Regions from separate parts of the Kribbella sp. NPDC050459 genome, predicted to be linked through region 1. Evidence: riboswitches for the same ligand, from Rfam matches in the RefSeq annotation. Region 1 holds a riboswitch; each other region holds the start of a gene.
The links. A riboswitch is a leader RNA that binds a small molecule or an ion and turns the genes downstream of it on or off. The one in region 1 is predicted to bind thiamine pyrophosphate.
Positions count from the first base shown of each region.

Region 2: linked by a shared signal. The riboswitch ahead of AB0I12_RS26885 (cytosine permease) and the one ahead of thiC (phosphomethylpyrimidine synthase ThiC) in region 1 are both predicted to bind thiamine pyrophosphate.
Region 3: linked by a shared signal. The riboswitch ahead of thiS (sulfur carrier protein ThiS) and the one ahead of thiC (phosphomethylpyrimidine synthase ThiC) in region 1 are both predicted to bind thiamine pyrophosphate.

Region 1 is NZ_JBFAJQ010000008.1:325,305-331,502, forward strand. It holds gene AB0I12_RS26195 (RDD family protein) at 1-249, shown strand, start outside; gene AB0I12_RS26200 (hypothetical protein) at 241-795, opposite strand; gene AB0I12_RS26205 (transposase) at 792-1,391, opposite strand; gene thiC (phosphomethylpyrimidine synthase ThiC) at 1,533-3,155, opposite strand; TPP riboswitch at 3,147-3,269, opposite strand; gene AB0I12_RS26215 (lysophospholipid acyltransferase family protein) at 3,309-4,055, shown strand; gene AB0I12_RS26220 (hypothetical protein) at 4,059-5,966, opposite strand.
Region 2 is NZ_JBFAJQ010000009.1:96,702-102,899, forward strand. It holds gene AB0I12_RS26870 (sigma-70 family RNA polymerase sigma factor) at 1-138, shown strand, start outside; gene AB0I12_RS26875 (anti-sigma factor) at 135-365, shown strand; gene AB0I12_RS26880 (cation:proton antiporter) at 405-1,625, shown strand; gene AB0I12_RS26885 (cytosine permease) at 1,564-2,889, opposite strand; TPP riboswitch at 2,885-3,002, opposite strand; gene AB0I12_RS26890 (alpha/beta hydrolase) at 3,020-3,679, opposite strand; gene AB0I12_RS26895 (hypothetical protein) at 3,676-4,482, opposite strand; gene AB0I12_RS26900 (DUF3152 domain-containing protein) at 4,511-5,365, opposite strand; gene AB0I12_RS26905 (ATP-binding protein) at 5,841-6,198, opposite strand, start outside.
Region 3 is NZ_JBFAJQ010000013.1:221,917-228,114, reverse strand. It holds tRNA gene AB0I12_RS33595 (tRNA-Lys) at 142-214, opposite strand; gene AB0I12_RS33590 (G5 domain-containing protein) at 427-954, shown strand; gene AB0I12_RS33585 (YceI family protein) at 959-1,453, opposite strand; gene AB0I12_RS33580 (pyridoxamine 5'-phosphate oxidase family protein) at 1,485-1,898, opposite strand; gene AB0I12_RS33575 (DUF5937 family protein) at 1,971-2,915, shown strand; TPP riboswitch at 2,931-3,042, shown strand; gene thiS (sulfur carrier protein ThiS) at 3,033-3,236, shown strand; gene AB0I12_RS33565 (thiazole synthase) at 3,238-4,011, shown strand; gene AB0I12_RS33560 (DUF6807 family protein) at 3,986-5,848, opposite strand; gene AB0I12_RS33555 (HAMP domain-containing sensor histidine kinase) at 5,881-6,198, opposite strand, start outside.

The DNA.
Region 1 (6,198 bases):
CTGTGGAACCGCGTCTTCCGGCAGGGCCGGACCGGTCAGAGCGTGGGCAAGACGGCCCTGAGCATCCGGCTGATCGACGCCGCGACCAGCGAGCCGATCGGCGCCGGCCGGTCCTTCCTCCGCGACTTCCTCGCCGGTCTGTTCAACAACGCCTGTTTCCTGAACGTGCTGTGGCCGCTGTGGGACGACCAACGGCAGACCTGGCACGACAAGGTCATCAACACCTACGTGATCAAGACGTCAGTGTGACCGCAGCAGACCTGCACACGTCACTGCCCACAGGACGCTGGAGAACGTGCCGATGATGAACCGCTCGGCGACGGCTTGCGGGGTCACGGACGCGGGCTGATCCGGGCTGCGCAGCTCCGGGTACCTGGCTAGTCCCTTGATCGCCAGCACGATGGCGATGCCTTCCGGCCAGCCGGACACCAGCGCCGCGTAGATGGCCGTTCGCTCGAGTGCACCGATCAACGCGCCGCCCCGCAGTACCTCACCGGCTTTCTGCGTCGACTGGGCGCGGGTGTTGCCTCGGTCGGCCAGCGCCATGACAGAGGTCGTCAGCGGCCCACCACCTGTCACTGCCAGCGCTCCGGCCAGTAGGAGCAGCACGTTCCACCAACGCTCGGCCCAGCCGGCCACACCGTCACCGGCGAGCAGCAGTACGCCGACAGCGACCAGACAGGCCAGCATGACTGCGCTGAGGGCGATCTCGAGAGTGGAACCGGACTTGGGGACCCATGCCAGGACGGCGAGCACCAGTGCGGCAGCGGTCAACGACAGGACCAGAGCCGTCACGCAGCGACCCCGCCGGCCAGCAGGTCCGCGGCCAGCACCCGGCCGCGCTGTTCCTCGGCGAATCCCGCAGCCTGGGCGCGTTGGGTCACCGCCGACTGGCTGATTCCGAGTTTCACGCCGATCTCCCGCCTCGTCAGTCCCTCGCCCAACAGGTCCGCCACCGCCCAGCCGCGGTCGCTCCGGCGCCGCAGGACGGACGCCATCAACCACAGCACTGTCTCCACATGCTCGGCCATGCGCGGGTCCGCACCGACCACGTTCACGTGGTGCGGACTGGACTTCGCCCGCGTCACCGCCTCGCGCGCGAACACGTACGCCTCGCCGCTGCCGGCGCGGGTGCTGCGCGGCAACGGCTCGGTGACCCCGCCGATGCCGAGTCCGACGTACCAACTGTCCGCCCGGAGCAGGTCGACGATCACGTCGATGGTCGCGCGGGCCTCGGACAGCACGCCCTGCACCTCGTCGCCGGCGGTCCGCTCGAACTTGCGCAGCAGTCCGGTCCGCCGCGGCCGGCGGTTCAGGGAGTTCAGTAGCTCGGGTACGAGATCGCTCGTGCTTCGGCTGCCGCGCTGATCTACCGTGAGAACGAAGACCATCACCCTGCACCTCCTTCCGAACGGGTTAAGGCTACAGTCTTATTCACGTAGAGTGAAGGGCAAAACCTGAATCGCTTCAGCCCGTCACTCACCGTATCCGGCCCGGAGTGCGGCGCACGCCGGGCCGGACGGCGCACCGACTCAGTCCGTGATCGGCAGGTAGAGCTTCTGGTCGGCGGACTTGAAGGTCTCGGACATCTCCGCGAAGCCGGCCTCGATCGCCTCGGCCGACGTCAGGCCGCGTTCCTCGGCGTACGCGCGGATGTCGGCGGTGATCCGCATCGAGCAGAACTTCGGCCCGCACATCGAGCAGAAGTGCGCGGTCTTCGCGGGCTCGGCCGGCAACGTCTCGTCATGGAACGACCGGGCCGTGTCCGGATCCAGCGAGAGGTTGAACTGGTCCTCCCAGCGGAACTCGAACCTTGCCTTGGACAACGTGTCGTCCCAGGCCTGCGCGCCGGGATGCCCCTTGGCCAGGTCGGCCGCGTGGGCGGCGATCTTGTACGTGATCACGCCGGTCTTGACGTCGTCGCGATCCGGCAGTCCCAGGTGCTCCTTGGGCGTGACATAGCAGAGCATCGCCGTCCCCAGCCAGCCGATCTGCGCCGCGCCGATCGCCGACGTGATGTGGTCGTACGCCGGCGCCACATCCGTTGCCAGCGGCCCCAGAGTGTAGAACGGGGCCTCCCCGCACAGCTCCTCCTCGAGCCGGACGTTCTCGGCGATCTTGTGCATCGGGACATGCCCCGGGCCCTCGATCATCACCTGGACGTCGTGCTCCCAGGCGACCTTCGTCAGCTCGCCCAGCGTGCGGAGCTCCGCGAACTGCGCCTCGTCGTTGGCGTCCGCGATCGATCCCGGCCGCAACCCGTCGCCGAGCGAGAACGTCACGTCGTACTCGCGGAGGATCTCGCAGAGCTCCTCGAAATGCGTGTACAGGAAGGACTCCTGGTGGTGGGCCAGGCACCACGCGGCCATGATCGACCCGCCGCGCGACACGATCCCGGTGATCCGCCGCGCGGTCAGCGGGACGTACCGCAGCAGGACGCCGGCATGCACGGTCATGTAGTCCACACCCTGCTCGCACTGCTCGATCACCGTGTCGCGGTACACCTCCCACGACAGCGCGGCCGGATCGCCCTTGACCTTGTCCAGCGCCTGGTACAGCGGCACCGTGCCGATCGGGACGGGCGAGTTCCGCAGGATCCACTCCCGCGTCTCGTGGATGTTCTTGCCGGTCGACAGGTCCATCACCGTGTCGGCGCCCCACCGGGTCGCCCAGACCAGCTTCTCGACCTCTTCCTCGATCGAACTGCTCACGGCGGAGTTGCCGATGTTCGCGTTCACCTTCACCAGGAACTTCTTCCCGATGATCATCGGCTCGCTCTCCGGGTGCCGCCGGTTCGCCGGGATCACCGCCCGCCCGCGCGCCACCTCGGCCCGGACGAACTCCGGATCGAGCCCCTCCCGCAGTGCGACGTACCTCATCTCCTCGGTGATCACACCGGCCCGCGCGTGCCCGAGCTGAGTCCGCGGCTCCCGCCCGGCGATCCACTCGCGCCGCAGCGCGGGCAGACCGGCCTGGACGTCGATCCCGGCGGAAGCGTCGGTGTACGGACCGGACGTGTCGTAGAGGTCGAAGTGCTCGCCATTGGTCAGATGCACGCGGCGCGCCGGTACCCCGAGCTCGCCGCGATAGATCTTCTCCGAGCCCGAGATCGGGCCCGTGGTGACGGCCGGACGGATCGTGCTGACATTCACCATGCTGCTGCTCCCTACGCCGGAATTACCCGGACAGGTTCGGCGGTCGGCGGCGCCGGCGAATCAAGCCAGCCGCCCTCTCAGCCCACTACGGTGCGAGCTCCCGCGGTATCGAGTTGTCACGGACACCCTAGACGAACCATGTAACGTCGAGGGATGCGCGACCTCGTCTATCCGCCTGTCATCGCCTTCGCGAAGACCGCGTTCACGGTGCTGGACCTCAAGATCCGCCGCACCGGGACCGAGCACGTCCCGCGCACCGGCGGAGCCCTGATCGCGATGAACCACATCAGCTACGTCGACTTCATCCTCGGCGGGTACGGCGCGCTGCCGGCCAGGCGGCTGGTGCGCTTCATGGCCAAGGAGGTGCTGTTCCGCAACCGGTACTCCGGCCCGCTGATGCGCGGCATGCACCACATCCCAGTGGACCGCGAGGCCGGCGCCGCGTCGTACGAGCAGGCGATCCGCTACCTGAACGCCGGTGAGCTGGTCGGCGTGTTCCCGGAGGCGACGATCAGCCGGTCGTTCGAGCTCAAGGAGTTCAAGTCCGGCACGGTCCGGATGGCCGCGGAGGCCGGCGTACCGGTGCTGCCAATGATCCTGTGGGGCACGCAGCGGATGTTCACCAAGGACCACCCGCGGGACTTCAGCCGGCACCGGCCGATCTCGATCAGCATCGGCGCGCCGATCACGGTGACCCGCGACGACGATCCGATCGAGGCGACCGCCCAGCTGCGCTCCACGATGGCCGGAATGCTCGACGAGACGATCCGCGCGTACCCGGAGCAGCCACCCGGTGCCTGGTGGCTGCCCGCCGCGTACGGCGGCAGCGCGCCAACACCCGCCGAGGCCGCCCGCCTGGACCAGGAAGAACTCGCCCGCCGCGCCCTGAAGAAGAAGTAGACCTCAGCCGCTCCGGTCGAAGAGGGTGCCGGGCACCAGGCGCAGGAACGGTTGTGGGCTGGGCGAGCCGTGGGTGAAAGCGTCGGTGGGAGGGTCCTGCCAGCTCGAGGCCAGAGTCAGGAGTGCGTCGGTTCGGAGGTTCACGGCCTTTCGCTGGGTGCCGTTGATCGAGTACGACGGCAGTACGGCGGTGCCGGGTGTGCCGGCGAGGTCGGCGTACGGCAGGGCGTCCGGCGACGGTTCGTCGTACCCGTGCCGGAAACCGGCCAGCCAGGTCTCGAGGCCGGCCGTGGCCGTGCGGAACCTGATCCAGCGGTGGTTGTCCCAGCCGTTGCCGAGGACGAAGCGGGTGACGAGTTTCTTCGCGCCCGCCTCACCACGCTCGACCAGGTCGGTCACCACCGTGTCCTTCATCGTCAGGTTCAGGCCGCCTTCGTCGTGATCGTGGTAGATCGTGACGATCCGGTCGCGGTAGCCGGGCATCACCAGCTGCGCCTCGTCCACCCAACCGCGCGCGGTGTCCAGGATCGACCGGCCGAACAGCGCGACCAGGCCGAGCCCACGTCCGTCCCACCGGGTCCAGCGCCGGTCCAGCCCTCCCTGGTTGACGACCGGCAGCCGCGTGTTCTCGGCCTGGTCCTTCAGGTCCTTCGGCACGCCCGGCGGGAACAGTGCCAGGTCGACCGCAAAGGTCGGCCGGCCCGGCAGCGGCGAGTCGAAGAAGTGCACCGGCAGGTTGCTTGCGATGCCGCCGTCGGAGAACCAGTTGACCTCGAAGTCCGGCGCGGGTACGGCGGGCAGCGCCTGCTCCGGCCCGGCCTGCGGGTTCGCGTCCCGCCAGTCCGACACCGCGGCACTGACCTTGCTGTACGCCGGGTGCGTGAAGTCGATCGCGTACAGCGGCACGGCCGAGATCAGGAACGGGAAGCTGAGGCTCATCCGGGTCGCGACGATCACCGGCAGATCCGCGGCGAGCGGGAACGGCCGCTTCGGTGCGGCCTGCAACCGGCGCAACTCGCCGGCCCACTGCTTGGCCGGCTGCGGGGACAACGGCGGCGGGTGCTCGCACATCCAGTCCACGACCTCGGCCGGGAACAGCTCCTTGAACTCGCCCGGGTCGAAGAAGTACTCGCGTTCCGGCCAGGGCATCCGCATCGGCTGGTGCCGGGTCAGGTTGGTGGTCATCATCCGCAGCTCGACACCAGCCGCGGTCAGCTGCCCGAAGGTGATCGGATCCGCGTCCCCGGCCCGGCCGGCGAAGTCCTGCAACTTGCCGTGCAGCCAACGGGTCAGCGGCTCCGCGCCGCCCTCGGACCTGCCCGCCATCCCGTTGCACAGCCCGAAGTTGTTGTCCGGCACGTTCTTCGCGAGGCTCCGGAGCACGCCGGCCGTGACGGCCACGACGACACCGACGACGGCTAGCAGCGCACCGGCGATCACCGCGGCCCAGGCCGCCACGCCCTGACCGAGGATCCCGAGGACGAGCAAGACGACGCCGGGCACAGCGCCGGCCAGCGCCCACAGGGCGAAGGCGGACAGCGCGGCGCGAACGATGCGCGCCACCCGGCCGACGCCGGAGGTGCCGAGTCCGGCCGTGAAGACCTTGTACAAGGACGCCGTACCGCGCTGTGGCTGGAACAGGCGGAACAGCAACGAGGCGCCTCCCGGGCGGTGAGCCATCAGATCGTCGGGCAGTCGTTCGAGCTTTCCGAACCCGTCGGCGTCGCGGCCCAGTTCTGCCGCCGCCGCGGCCGCCGCGGCGATGGCGCCCGCCGACGATCCCCCGACGGACGCCAGCTTGTAGTGCCGGGCCAGTTCGCAGACCGCGCTCGGATAGATCACCCCGCTGGTGATGCCGCCTTTCATCAGTACGTCGCAGCTCCGCGGCGGCGCGGGTACGTAGGTCGTCATGTCATCCCCCGAACAGTCGTGCGAAGTAGGCCTTGATCACCTGGTGCGTCATCGCGACGTACTCGTCGTCGTCGGTGAACGTCTCCCGGACCGCGACCACGGCGTCCTCGAACCGGTTCCACAGACCGGGTCGTGCTCCGGAGGACCTCCGGCACAGCAGGTCGTTCGAGTCTGATCACGACACATCACCCCCGGGGCCCGCGGGCCCACCCCACCTCTCATCATGCACCTG
Region 2 (6,198 bases), on a different contig from region 1:
GACATCGACGGACACGACGCCGAGGACGTGTGTGCGTTGCTGGAGATCTCCATGGCCAACCAACGGGTCCTGCTGCACCGCGCCAGGGCAGCCGTTCGCGGCCGGCTGGACCACTACTTCACGGGAGCTGACGCATGACGTGCGCCGAGCTGGTCGAGCTTGTCACCGCCTATCTCGACGGTGCGTTGGCCACGGAGACCGAGCAGCGGTTCGTCGAGCATCTGGCGCTCTGCGACGGTTGCGAGAGCTACGTCGAGCAGATCCGGCGCACGGCGACCGAGGTCGGGCGGGTCGAGCCCGAGAACCTGCCCGAGGAGACCCGCGACCGGCTGCTCGACGCCTTCCGTTCCTTCCCGCGCGGTTGACCGCGTAACGTCCGGCCGCGTCGACGGCACTGAAGCGGTATGCCGGACGTGGAGTTCACCAACCTGTTCGCGGTCGTCCTGATCGCGCTGCTCGCACCGCTGCTGCTCGGCCTCGCACCGCGACTCCGGGTCCCGGCGGTCGTCCTCGAGATCGTCGCCGGGATCGTGCTCGGTCCGCACGGGCTCGGCCTGATCGACGTCGACCTGCCGCTGCAGATCGTCTCGCTGCTCGGGCTGGGCTTCCTGTTGTTCCTGGCCGGCCTCGAGATCGACGTACACCGGCTGCGCGGACAGGTGCTGCGGCTGGCGGTCCTGGGCTATCTGGTGACGTTGCTGCTGGGCGGGCTGGCCGGCTTCGGGTTCTCTGCGGTCGGCTGGGTGAACAGCGCGCTCCTGCTCGCTGTCACGTTGTCAGCGACGTCCTTGGGCCTGGTCGTGCCGGTCCTCAAGGACGCGGGCAAGGCCGAGGGCAGCGTCGGGCAGTTCACCATCGCGGCCGCATCCGTCGCCGACTTCGCCGCCGTACTGGTGCTGTCACTCGTCTTCTCGACCGAAGGAGGCAGTGCGGGCGAACGGCTCGTCATGGTCGCGCTCTTCGCTCTGCTCGTGGTCGTCACGGGTCTCGTGGTCGCCACCGCCGGACGGTCGCAGCGACTCGGCGGGGTCCTGCTGCGGCTGCAGGACACCACAGCGGAGATCAGGGTCCGGGCTGCTGTGGTGCTGCTGGTCACCTTCGTCGCCTTGGCGGAGCAGTTCGGGCTGGAGACGATCCTCGGGGCGTTCCTGGCCGGAGCGGTAGTCGGACTGGTCGACCGGGACGCCGCCTCGCATCCACGCTTCCGGATCAAGCTGGAGGCGTTGGGCTACGGGTTCCTGATCCCGGTGTTCTTCGTGACGAGTGGACTCCGGCTCGATCTGCGCGGCCTGCTCGAGGACCCGGCCGCGCTCGTCCGGGTGCCGTTGTTCCTGCTCGCGTTGCTCGTCGTCCGCGGCGCACCGGCGTACCTCGCAGTGCGGACACTCGGCCCCCGGGCGACGGCTGCGGCGGCGCTGCTGCAGGCGACGTCGCTGCCGTTCATCGTGACGGCGACGCAGATCGGCGTGGCGACCGGGCTGATGAGCCCGGTCACCGCCGCCGCTCTGGTCTGCGCCGGGCTGCTGTCCGTGCTGGTGTTCCCGGCGGTCGCGCTGGTGCTGCTCAGGCAGCCTGCCGCCGACCGATCCGGCCGAGCAGTACCGCAGCCACCATCGAGACGATGATCGACGTGTACGTCGCACCGAGCCAGCTGGGCACGGGCTGGTCGTTGAACAGGGCCTGCTGGATCTTGGTCCAGAACGGCGACCAGCCCGTGACGGTGCCGGGGTTCACCAGCTGGTACGCGACGAAGCCGATCAGCCACGCGACGGTCGGCTGCCAGCGGAACTTCGCCGTACCGGACACGTCCCACTTCATCTTGCTGACCACGAAGAAGTCGGCGATCGCGACCGCGAACAGCGGAACGAAGACCGAGCCGATCAGGTACAGGAACTGCGTGTAGTTGCCGAGGTCGATGAACAGCGCGATCCCGGTGGCGATGACGCCGATCGCGACCGAGATCCACCGCCGGTCGATGTGGCCGATCAGGTTGTGCGCGGCCATCGTGGTCGAGTAGACGTTCGCGTACGCCTCGTCGACCTCGTCCACCAGCAGCACGAGCAGGGCGATCGCGCCGGCCGGCAGCGTGACCAGTGCGGTGATGACGTCGTCGCTGTTCGTCCCCAGCGTCGCAACGGCGACCACGCCGAGCGCGTAGTACGCGATGGCGGCCAGGCCGTAGCCGAGCGAGGAACCGGCGAACGCCGCCTTGTTGGTCCGCGAGTGCCGCGTGTAGTCCGCGGCCAGCGGGGCGAACGACACGACACCGGCCGCGGCGAGGTCGACCGCCGGCCAGAAGCCGAACACGCTGTCCTGCGGCAGGGCGTGCGTCGGCTTGCTCAGCACCTGCACGAACAGGTACACCGACGCGATCAGCACCAGCCAGACCATGAACTTGCGCAGGATCTTCACGCTGCCCAGCGGACGCACCGCCATCGCGGTCGCGATCACCCCGGCGAGGACGACGAACAGCCAGCGCCAGCGCTCACTCGTCACCGCGACCGCGGCCTGCGAGATCACGATGATCTCCATCGTCGCCCAGCCGACGTTCTGCGCGATGTTCAGCACGGTCGGCGCCATCGAGCCGCGGCGGCCGAACAGACCACGCAGGCACGCCATCGCCGGCGCACCGGTCTGCGACCCGAACACGGCCGCACCGCCGAGCACCAGCGCACCGATGCCACAGCCGACGACGACCGCGAGCAGGCCCTGCCACAGCGAGCCGGTGTACGCCGCGACCAGCGCACCGGTCACCGGGCCGAACAGCGAGATGCCGAAGTTGCCCCAGAGCGTGAACTGGTCGAAGAAGCCGAGCGTGCGCGGCGCATCGGTGGTGAGAACGAGCGGAGCCTCGGTGGAGCTCGACGGACGAACAGCTGTATCGGTCATGAGTGACCCCACTCCCTACGCCGGCATTACCCGGTCAGGTTCAGGCGGTCGGCGACCCAGCTGTCGCCCTCTCAGCCCGCGCATCCTCGGTGCGAGCTCCCGCATAGGTTGGTGCTGTGAGTTTAACGCGTCAGCTACTTTCCGGCAGAGCGGCCGCTCGTTCTATGAGCGCCGCCACCTCGGGGCCGTTCGTGACGACCGGCATGTGGGCACCCGTCTCCAGCGTGCGTGCCTCACCGTGACTGAGCTCGGCGAGCTGCTCTAGCCACTCCTTCGTACACATCAGGTCGTGCTTGCCGCGGACCAGGACCACCGGCGCCCGGACGTGCGGCATCACCGCGGCCAGGTCGTGGATCCGCGACGCCTCCCCGGCGCGGGCGATCGACGGCAGCGTCGTGCGCGCGTACTGCGGGCTGATCCGGACCAGCTTCGGCACATCCGGGATGGCGGACCCGACGAGCCGGACGGCGCGGTCGACCCAGCTCGACATCCGGGCATCACCCGTCGGGGCCACGAGCACGAGGGCGTGCACCAGCTCGGGGTAGCGCACCGCCGTCTCGACGACGACCTGACAGCTCGCCGAGTGGCCGACCAGCACCGACCGCTCGCGGATCTTCTCGGCCAGCGCCACCGCGAGCGCCCGCGGATGCAGGTCCTCCCGAGCGCCTGCCGGTTCGCCGTACCCGGGCAGCGTCACCACGTGGTACGGCGTGACGAGATGCTCGGCGGTCCGCGCGTACGACTCCGGGCCGAGGCCCAGGCCGGGCACGAGGACGATCGGTGCGCTCACTCCCAGGGCGCCTTGGCCGGAGCGCCTTTGACGACGGGGTTCGCTACGTCGGGCTTCAGCTCGCGGTACCCGAGGAACAGGCCGAGGGCGAGAAGCAGCAGGCCGACCCCACCCCAGCCGTACGCCGTGGGCAGCCGGTGCAGCGCGTCGTTGCTGCTACCCAGCCCGGTGGAGAGCACCATGAGCAGCCAGACCAGGATCAGCACCACCGACACCGCGACCAGCAGCAGCCCCGCGAGCTCGGCCGGCTCGGGCCGACGATCGGCCTTGCGGCGGGCCAGCACGTCCCGGATCCACATCACCAGCGCGCCGGTGCCGACGACGAGAAGCAGCAGCTGGCCGATCGCGTCGAGCACGTCGGTCCGCAACGGGTGGTTGAGCGGTGAGCCGGGCGCCTGGGAGATCTCCCGCAGCGCGACCCGCTGGACGGACACGACGAGCAGACCGTAGATCGCGGCGATGAACGTCGCCAGGCCGACGACCCGAGCGGCGCGCGGATCCCGCGACGGCTCGTCCCGGCCGTACGTCGGGAGCTCATGCGGCTGCGGGCTCGCTTCGGCGCCGTAGGGTGCGCCGGGGCGGTAGGCCGGAGGCTGGTGGTACGCCGGGTTGCCCTGCGGTTGCGGCTGGGTCCCGTACGGCTGCGGCTGCGCGTACTGGAACTGCTCCGGCGGGGCAGGCGGCCCGGCGTACGTGCCGCCGCCGTACGGCGCGGGCGGAGCGTAGTGATGCTCCTCACCAGCTGCCTGCTGCTTCTCGGGCTCATCGCCCCGGCCGTACGTCGGGAAGTCCTGTGACGACATCGGTGCTCCCTCCGTCGCGCCCAGTCTCTCAGGTGGCCTTGATGGTCGGCCAGGCGTTCGGTAGGCAGCCGGCCAGACCCTTGGTCTGCTGCATCATCACCGGCGCGGGGGTCTTCGGGGTGGTGCAGGTGGAGTGCCCGTGGCCGAGCGCGTGACCGACCTCGTGGTTGACCAGGTAGCTGCGGTACATCTCGACGTTGCCGTTGTACGCCGGGATCGCGTAGATCCACCGCTTGGCGTTGAGCACCACCCGGTCCTCGACGCGGCAGGACACCTCACCGCCGGTGTCGAGCGGCAGACAGAGCTTGTCGGTCAAGGTCGGCGTCGCGAGGATGATCCGGAGGTCGGCGTCGACGCGGTCCGTCCGCTCGAAACTCACCGGATGCAGCGCCTGCCAGCCGCGCGGATCCGTCAAAGTCTTGTGGATCGCCGCCGCCACCGCGGCGCCGTTCACCGACACCCCTTGCTCGATCTCGACCCGGTACGTCAGCTTGTCGCGCACCCCGGTCGCCTTGTCGGACCCCGGCACCACCGCAAGCTTCCCGCTCGAGACCAACACGTTCGGCTTCGCGTTCTTCGGCTTGCGCGTCAGCGTCGGTGCCGGCCGCAACGGCGTGGTGAACTTCTGCGTCGGCGTGGCGATCGGAGTCGGCTTGGGCGTAGCAGCCACCGGCACCTCCTCGGCGACAGCGTCAACCCCCGCCACCGCCTCCGCCGCAAGACTGTTCCGATGCGCCACGTCCGGATGCGCCACCACCACAGTCCCCAGCACCGCCAACGCCGTCACCACAAGCCACTGCCCCTTGTACGACTTCCGCCGACTGTGCCGCCCACCCCGACGCCTGGACACGTCGGCCCGCTGGCCGCTCCGCCGGGTGGTCATGACAAGTGACCCTACCGATACCTGCCAAAGCACGAAAGCCCGGTTGTGTTAAGCCGCGGTCAGATGAGCCGGAAGAGGAGGAGCGGCTCCCACGGACGGCCTGCTCGCGGTTGGCCGCAGGCGCAGCACCCGGCGAGAACCGGAGGTGTGTGCAGGCGCCAGCTCGGGGTGGGTTGAAGGCGGTCTGTTCGCCGGCGACGGTCATGCCCCGGCCCGGAATCCGCTTGCAGTCACCCCGCGCGGCAGCGCGAACACGCGGGCGCCAGCCCGCAACGCACCGGCGGCAGCCGGGAGCACGCCGGCGGCAGCCGGCAACTGATGCACGGGCGCTAGCCCGGGGGTGGGAGGGAGCGCGCGTAGCAGGCGCGGCGAGGAGCGGAGCGACGAGTGGCGGCTGCGTAGCACGCGTGGCCTGCTCCACCTTCACCATTCATACCTCCCCGCTCACACTTCCCCGCTCACCCTCCGCCAGTTGTCAGGCTGTTCTTGTGCGGAGGAACTTGCCGAAGTGGGGGACGGTGAAGGCTACGGTGCCGCGTTCGGCGGAGAAGACTAGGCCTTTTTTGATCAGGCCGTCGCGGGCGGGGGAGAGGGACTGGGGTTTGCGGTTGAGGGTGCTGGCGACCTCGGCGGTGGGGACGGAGCCGTCGTCGACGCCGATGCCCAGTTCGGCCATGGCGCGCATGTACTCGCGTTCCGCGGGTGTGGCGCGTTCGTAGCGGGAGCCGAAGAAGCCGACGGTCAGCTCGGCGGATGCTTCGGGGGCGGCGACGGCGACGTCCTTGATGGTGATGGGTGAGGTCGGCGCGTGGTCCCAGGTCGAGTGCGCGAAC
Region 3 (6,198 bases), on a different contig from region 1:
AACGCGCCACCAACTGGCTGCGCGGAGCCGCCGCCGCCTCTCAGACGGGCACGCATCGGCCACTCTGAGTATTGGCAGAGTTTGCGCAGACTCGACTTTCCGGGCCGAGGCGCCGATGTGCGCCTGACCTGCGGAGACTTGTAGGCCCCGTGGGACTCGAACCCACAACCCGCGGATTAAAAGTCCGCTGCTCTGCCAGTTGAGCTAGAGGCCCTCAGGTGGTGTGGGGAACAGTGTGTCAGGTTTGGTGGGGGAATGCTTGGTGGGGGTGGGGGGATGTGGGGGCGTCAGGCACGGTGGTATAGATCGGAATTCGCCGCGGGGGGACCGACGGTGAGTTGGGGGAATGCTGTGCGTGCTGTGTTGGGGGCGGTTGTCCTTGTGCTGGTTGTTGGTGGGTGTGGGGCAGAGGCGGGTGGTGAGCCGGTGCGGGTTCTGCAGGGCAGTGCGTCGCCGATGCGTGCGACTTCGCCTCTGCCCACGTTGCCGCCGTACGGGACGGCTGGGCTGCCTTCGTTGACGGTGACGGCTCGGCCGGTGGTCACGACCAAGGAAGTTGTGGAGATGCGGGTGATTCCGTTCAAGAAGAAGACGGTGACGGACGGGTCGTTGGCGAAGGGTGAGACGGCGGTTCGTACGGCGGGGGTGAACGGGACGCGGCGGCTGGTTTATCGGGTGACGTATGTGAACGGCGTGCAGACGGCAAAGACGTTGGTGCGGCAGGAGGTGGCGAAGGAGCCGCGGTCGCAGGTGACGGCTGTGGGGACGAAGGTGGAGTCCCAACAAGCCGGCGAGTGCGACCCGAACTACAGCGGCTGTGTCCCGATCGCCAGTGACGTGGACTGTTCGGGCGGTACCGGCAACGGGCCGGAGTATGTCGCCGGCCCGGTTGAGGTCCTCGGGTCCGACATCTACCGTCTTGACGCCGACCACGACGGGATCGCCTGCGAGTAGCCCATCAGGCGCGGCGCGCGGTGACGTCGAGGTCCAGTACGACGTCGGGGCGGATCAGGGCGGTCGTGAACGAGTTCCAGTTGGCGTTCCAGGTGTGCCGGTTGATGGTGCGGGACGCCGTGAAGTGGAGCTCGTCGCCGGTGTCGGTCACCTCGAGTGGCACGGTGAGCGGCGACGTGGTCCCGCGGATCGTCAGGTCGCCGGTGACCTCGAAGCGACCCGGCGCGCTCGGCGTGATGGCGGTGGCGACAAACGTCATTGCCGGGTACGCCGGCGCGCCGAAGAAGTCCTGACGCAACTGGTCGTCGCGGCGGCGGTTGCCGGTGTCGACGCTCGCCATCTGGACGGTCAGCCAGCCGGACGACGCGGACGGATCCACCGCCTCCACCTTCACGGCGCCCTCGAACGTCGCGAAGTGGCCGTGCACCTTCCCGCCCACGCGATGCGCGGCCACGAAGCCGATCCGGGTCCGGTCCGCGTCGAGCACATAGTCAGTCATACCCGGTACGACGAGACAGCGTGGCGGACTGTCAGCCGATGACGCCCGTGGTGATGCGCCGCGGGGTGATGTCGAACATCGCGTCCTCGGGCGGATCGGCGATGTACGCGGCGCGCGCCTCCTCCGGCAGGTACTTCTCCACCGCGGCATGCAGCACGTCCGCGTCCAGGGGCAGCAGCCGGGCCACGCCCTGCATGTTCACATACTTCGCCGTGGCGCCCTCGACCGTCTGGACCGACAGCGACAGCTCACCTGTGCCGGTCCGGTGCAGACGGGTCTTCTTCGACTTGCGCGGCGTCATCACCTGAAACCGGTCGGAGCCGAACAAGAACCACACCGGTGTCACATGCGGCGACCAGCCGGGGTCGTCGATCGCGAGCACGGCCACCAGCGGCTGGGCCAGGAACTCGGCCATCTCCTCGTCGTCCATTGTGCGAAATCCCATGCGTTCGACCATCCCACGCGCCTCCGACAGTCTGTCGATTTAGGATCTGCCTACATCGACGAAGGGATCGGGGTGCTCACCTATCAGCTGACGTCGCAGGACCTGGCGGACGTCCGGTTCGCGGTTTCGCCGGTCGCGGAGACGGTGCTGTCGTTGCGCGCACTCCGGGATCCCGGCCGCTTCCCGCTGCAGCTGGCGTGGGTCCGGGCGGTGCAGCCGTACGTCGCGGAGCTCGACTGGGACGTACTGCGGTGGCTCGTCAACGACACCATGGGCAGCCCGGACTTCCTGACCCCGCGCCCGTCCTCGCCCCTCACGCAACTCGACGACGAGCTGAGCCTGATCGCTGACGTCGACCAGGCGACGTTCGACCGGCAGATGATCGCGGTGAACGGCGAGCTGCCCGCGGAATGCACCGTCGGCAAGGTCGTCGAGGCGCTGCGGCAGTACTGGGACGCCGTCATGGCGCCGTACTGGAGCCGCATGCGCACGCTGCTGTCCGCCGACATCAGCTACCGCGGCCACGTCCTCACGCAGCAAGGCACCGGCGCGATGCTCAACGGACTGGGCCCAGCCATCACGTACGCCGATGGGCTGCTCAAGGTGGACCGTGTCGCCGAGCAGAGCCGTACGGAAGACGTCGCCGGCCGCGGGCTCGTACTGCAGCCAACGCTGTTCGGCCCGCACGCGGTCATCCCGTTCGATCCCGGCGCCGAACCGCTGCTCGGCTACCCGCCACGCGGTCAGGCAAATCTGTGGTCCGTCGTCGAGCCGCCGTCGCGGCACGACCTCGCCCAGTTGATCGGTACGCCGCGGGCGCACATCCTCGAGCTCCTCACCCATCCCCGGACGACGACCGACCTGGCCGGCGAGCTGAAGGTGACCCCGTCCGCCGTGAGCCAGCATCTTCAGCTCCTTCGCCGGACCGGTCTCGTCGAGCCGGAACGCACCGGCAAACAGGTTCTGTACCGTCCGACCGAGCTCGCCGCCCTGCTCACCGGCGCCACCGTCGACTGACCCGTCAGCTATAGTCGAACCGTCCGCGGGAGCTCGCAGGGAGTGGGCTGAGAGGGTGACTGAGCCGTCACCGACCGCTGAACCTGAATCGGGTAATTCCGGCGTAGGGAGGAAGCTGTGGAATCCGTCTGGGTGAACGGTACGGCGGTCGACGGGCCGGCCGGCCGGTCTGTCGCCGAGTTGATCGCGGAGTACTCCGATCGCACGACGGGGATCGCGGTCGCGGTGAACCAGAACGTGCTGACCAAGGCCGAGTGGGCCCGGACCACGCTCGAGCCCGGCGACCGGGTCGAGATCGTCAGCGCGACGCAGGGAGGCTGACATGGACGACCCACTGGAGCTCGGCGGCCGCACGTACACGTCCCGGCTGATCATGGGGACCGGCGGCTCGGCCAACCTCGAGGTCATGGAGGAGGCATTGATTGCCTCCGGCACCCAACTTACGACGGTCGCGATGCGCCGCCTCGGCACCGGTCACGAGGGTTCGGTGCTCGACGTGCTGAAGAAGCACGGCATCGATGTCCTTCCGAACACGGCCGGCTGTCACACCGCGGCCGAGGCCGTGCTGACCGCGAAGCTGGCCCGGGAGGCGCTGGAGACCGACCTGATCAAGGTCGAGGTCGTCGCCGACGACCACCTGCTGCTGCCCGATCCGGTGGAGTTGCTCGACGCCGTGGACGCCTTGGTGGCCGACGGTTTCACCGTGCTGCCGTACACCAACGACGACCCGATCCTCGCCCGCCGCCTCGAGCAGGCGGGGTGCGCGGCCGTGATGCCGTTGGCCGCACCCATCGGTTCGGCGCTGGGTATCCGCAACCCGCACAACATCGCGCTGATCGCCGAGGCGGCGAACGTCCCGGTGATCGTCGACGCCGGCATCGGTACGGCGAGTGACGCCGCGCTGGCGATGGAGCTCGGCTGTGACGCGGTGATGCTCGCGACCCCGGTGACCCGCGCGGAGAAGCCCGCCCTGATGGCCGCCGCGATGCGCGACGCCGTCTCCGCGGGCCGGAACGCGCGGCTGGCCGGCCGCGTGCCGAAGCGCTGGCAGTCGGCGCTGGCGTCGTCGCCTACAACTGGTCTGCCAACGTTCTAGCCTCCGCAGCGTCGACGGCCCGATCCAGCAGGAGCGCGGTCAGCGACAGCGTCAGCTCCTGGTTGGGCTGCAGCGTCAACGGCTGCTCCCACGCGAGCGCCGGGCACGCCCCGACGTACTCACGGGATCGCAGGAACCACGGCCACACCTGATCCGGCTGCACCAGCAACAAGCTGACATCGCCCTGGACGAACGCGAGCCACCGGCCGACGGAACCGAACGCAGCCTCGAGCCCGTCGCCGTCCGCGCTCAGGACGGTCGTCGGGGCGGAGGGCAGGCGCCAGAAGATCCCGCCGTACCCGGCGCCCTCGCGTCCACACGTCGCCGGGCTGTCGATGCGGATCGAGCCGTAGCGCGCGGTCAGCACGCTGTGCCAGTCGAGGCGCCAGCCGCCGAAGGCGAGAGCCCCGGTGAGACGCCGGCGTTCGACCAGTTGCGGCCGCCCCTGCTCGTCGTACCAGGTGATGTCGTCGACCAGCTCGCGATCGTCGACGGTCACGCCGCGGCTGCGTTGCTGACCGTGGTTCGTGAGGAGGGTCGGGCCTTGGCCGCGGACGTAGGTCCGTCCGCCCCAGTGCGACGTGCCGTTGACCTGGGCGACCGACAGCGAAAGTCCGTAGTGGTGCCGGTGGTCCACCGGGTTGACCTCGGTCAGCGGATGCCCGCCGAGCGTCCGGACCGGATGCAGGTACGGCCGTGGCGCGTGCACCTGCGGCATCCGGCGCCCGAACTCGTACCGCGCGAGCAGCCCCGCCGAACTCCCGAGCGCGAAGATGTCACCCTGCTGCTGCCACGTGATCCGATCGGCCGCGTCGTCCCCGTCAGGCTGCGACTCCTGCGGCACCGGCCCCGTGCTGGCCCGCACCGCCAAGCGCAGCTCCGGTACGCCGTCGACCGCACCGGAAGGCCCCGCGATCGCCGCGTGCAGCCGCTGCCACGCGAGGTCGCCGAGGTCCTTCTGCGGCACCCGGACGGTCGTCAGCGACGGTACCGCGAAGCGCGCCAGCCCGATGTCGTCCATGCCGGTCACAGACAGGTCTACGGGTACGGCGACGCCGACCTCGTTGAGCCGCGCCAGCAGCCCGAACGCGACGAGATCGTTGAACGCGACCACCGCGGTGGCGCGCGACTCGAGCACCCGCTCCACCGCGGCGTACCCGTCCTCGATCGACCAGCCGCACTCGAGCCGGACCAGCTCCAGACCGGGGATCTCCCGCTCGGCGACGTCGAGCGCGCGCAACCGCAACCTGTTGGACGCGCTCGCGGCCGGGCCGGACAGGAACGCCAGCCGCCGGTGCCCGAGGCCGACCAGGTGATCGACGACGATCCGGACGGCGCGGCCGTAGTCGACCACCACCGACGACACCTCCGCCGGGCCCTCGCGGTTGACCAGGATCACCGGCTGCACCTGCGGCAGCAGCTCGAGCAACTGGTCCTCGTCCATCCGCGGCGAGACCATGATGAGCGCGTCGCAGCGCCGCCGGGCCTCGATCGCGATCGCCGCCTCGGCGTCCGGGTTCTCGGCGGTCTCGGCGACCAGCACCTTGTAGCCGCCGGCCGCGGACGCGTTCGTGATCCCGCGCAGGATCTGCTGGAACAGCGGGTTGCCGAGGTCCGGCACGACCAGCGCGACCATGTTCGTCCGGCCCAGCGACAGGCTGCGCGCCAGGTCGCTCGGGCGGTAGTTGAGCCGCTCCGCCGCGGCGCGCACCCGGGCGACGATCTCAGGTGCGACACTGAGCCGACCGTTCATCACCCGGGACACGGTCGCTCGCGACACCTCCGCCGCCCGCGCGACGTCGGCGATCGTGATCGAGTCCTTCGGTGTCCGTCCCACCCCCGTATCCTCTCCCGATGGAAACCGGTTTCTCAACCCTCTCCGGCAGATCTCCCGGAGTTTGAGCAAGCGCTTACCGCCGGCAGCCGGACTTCGAGGGTGGACCGGCCGGTGACCCGGATGGCGCCCCGGTGGCGGTCGACGATGCCGGCGGCGATCGCCAGGCCGAGACCGGCGCCGCCCGCGCCGCCCGCACTGCCCGCGCCGCCCGTGTCGCCCAAGTCGCCCGCGTCGCCGATGTTGCGGGTCCGGGCCGCGTCCAGCCGGACGAAGCGCTCGAACACGCGCTCCCGGTCCGCGGCCGGGATCCCGGGGCCGTCGTCGGAGACTGTGAGCACGACGACACCGTC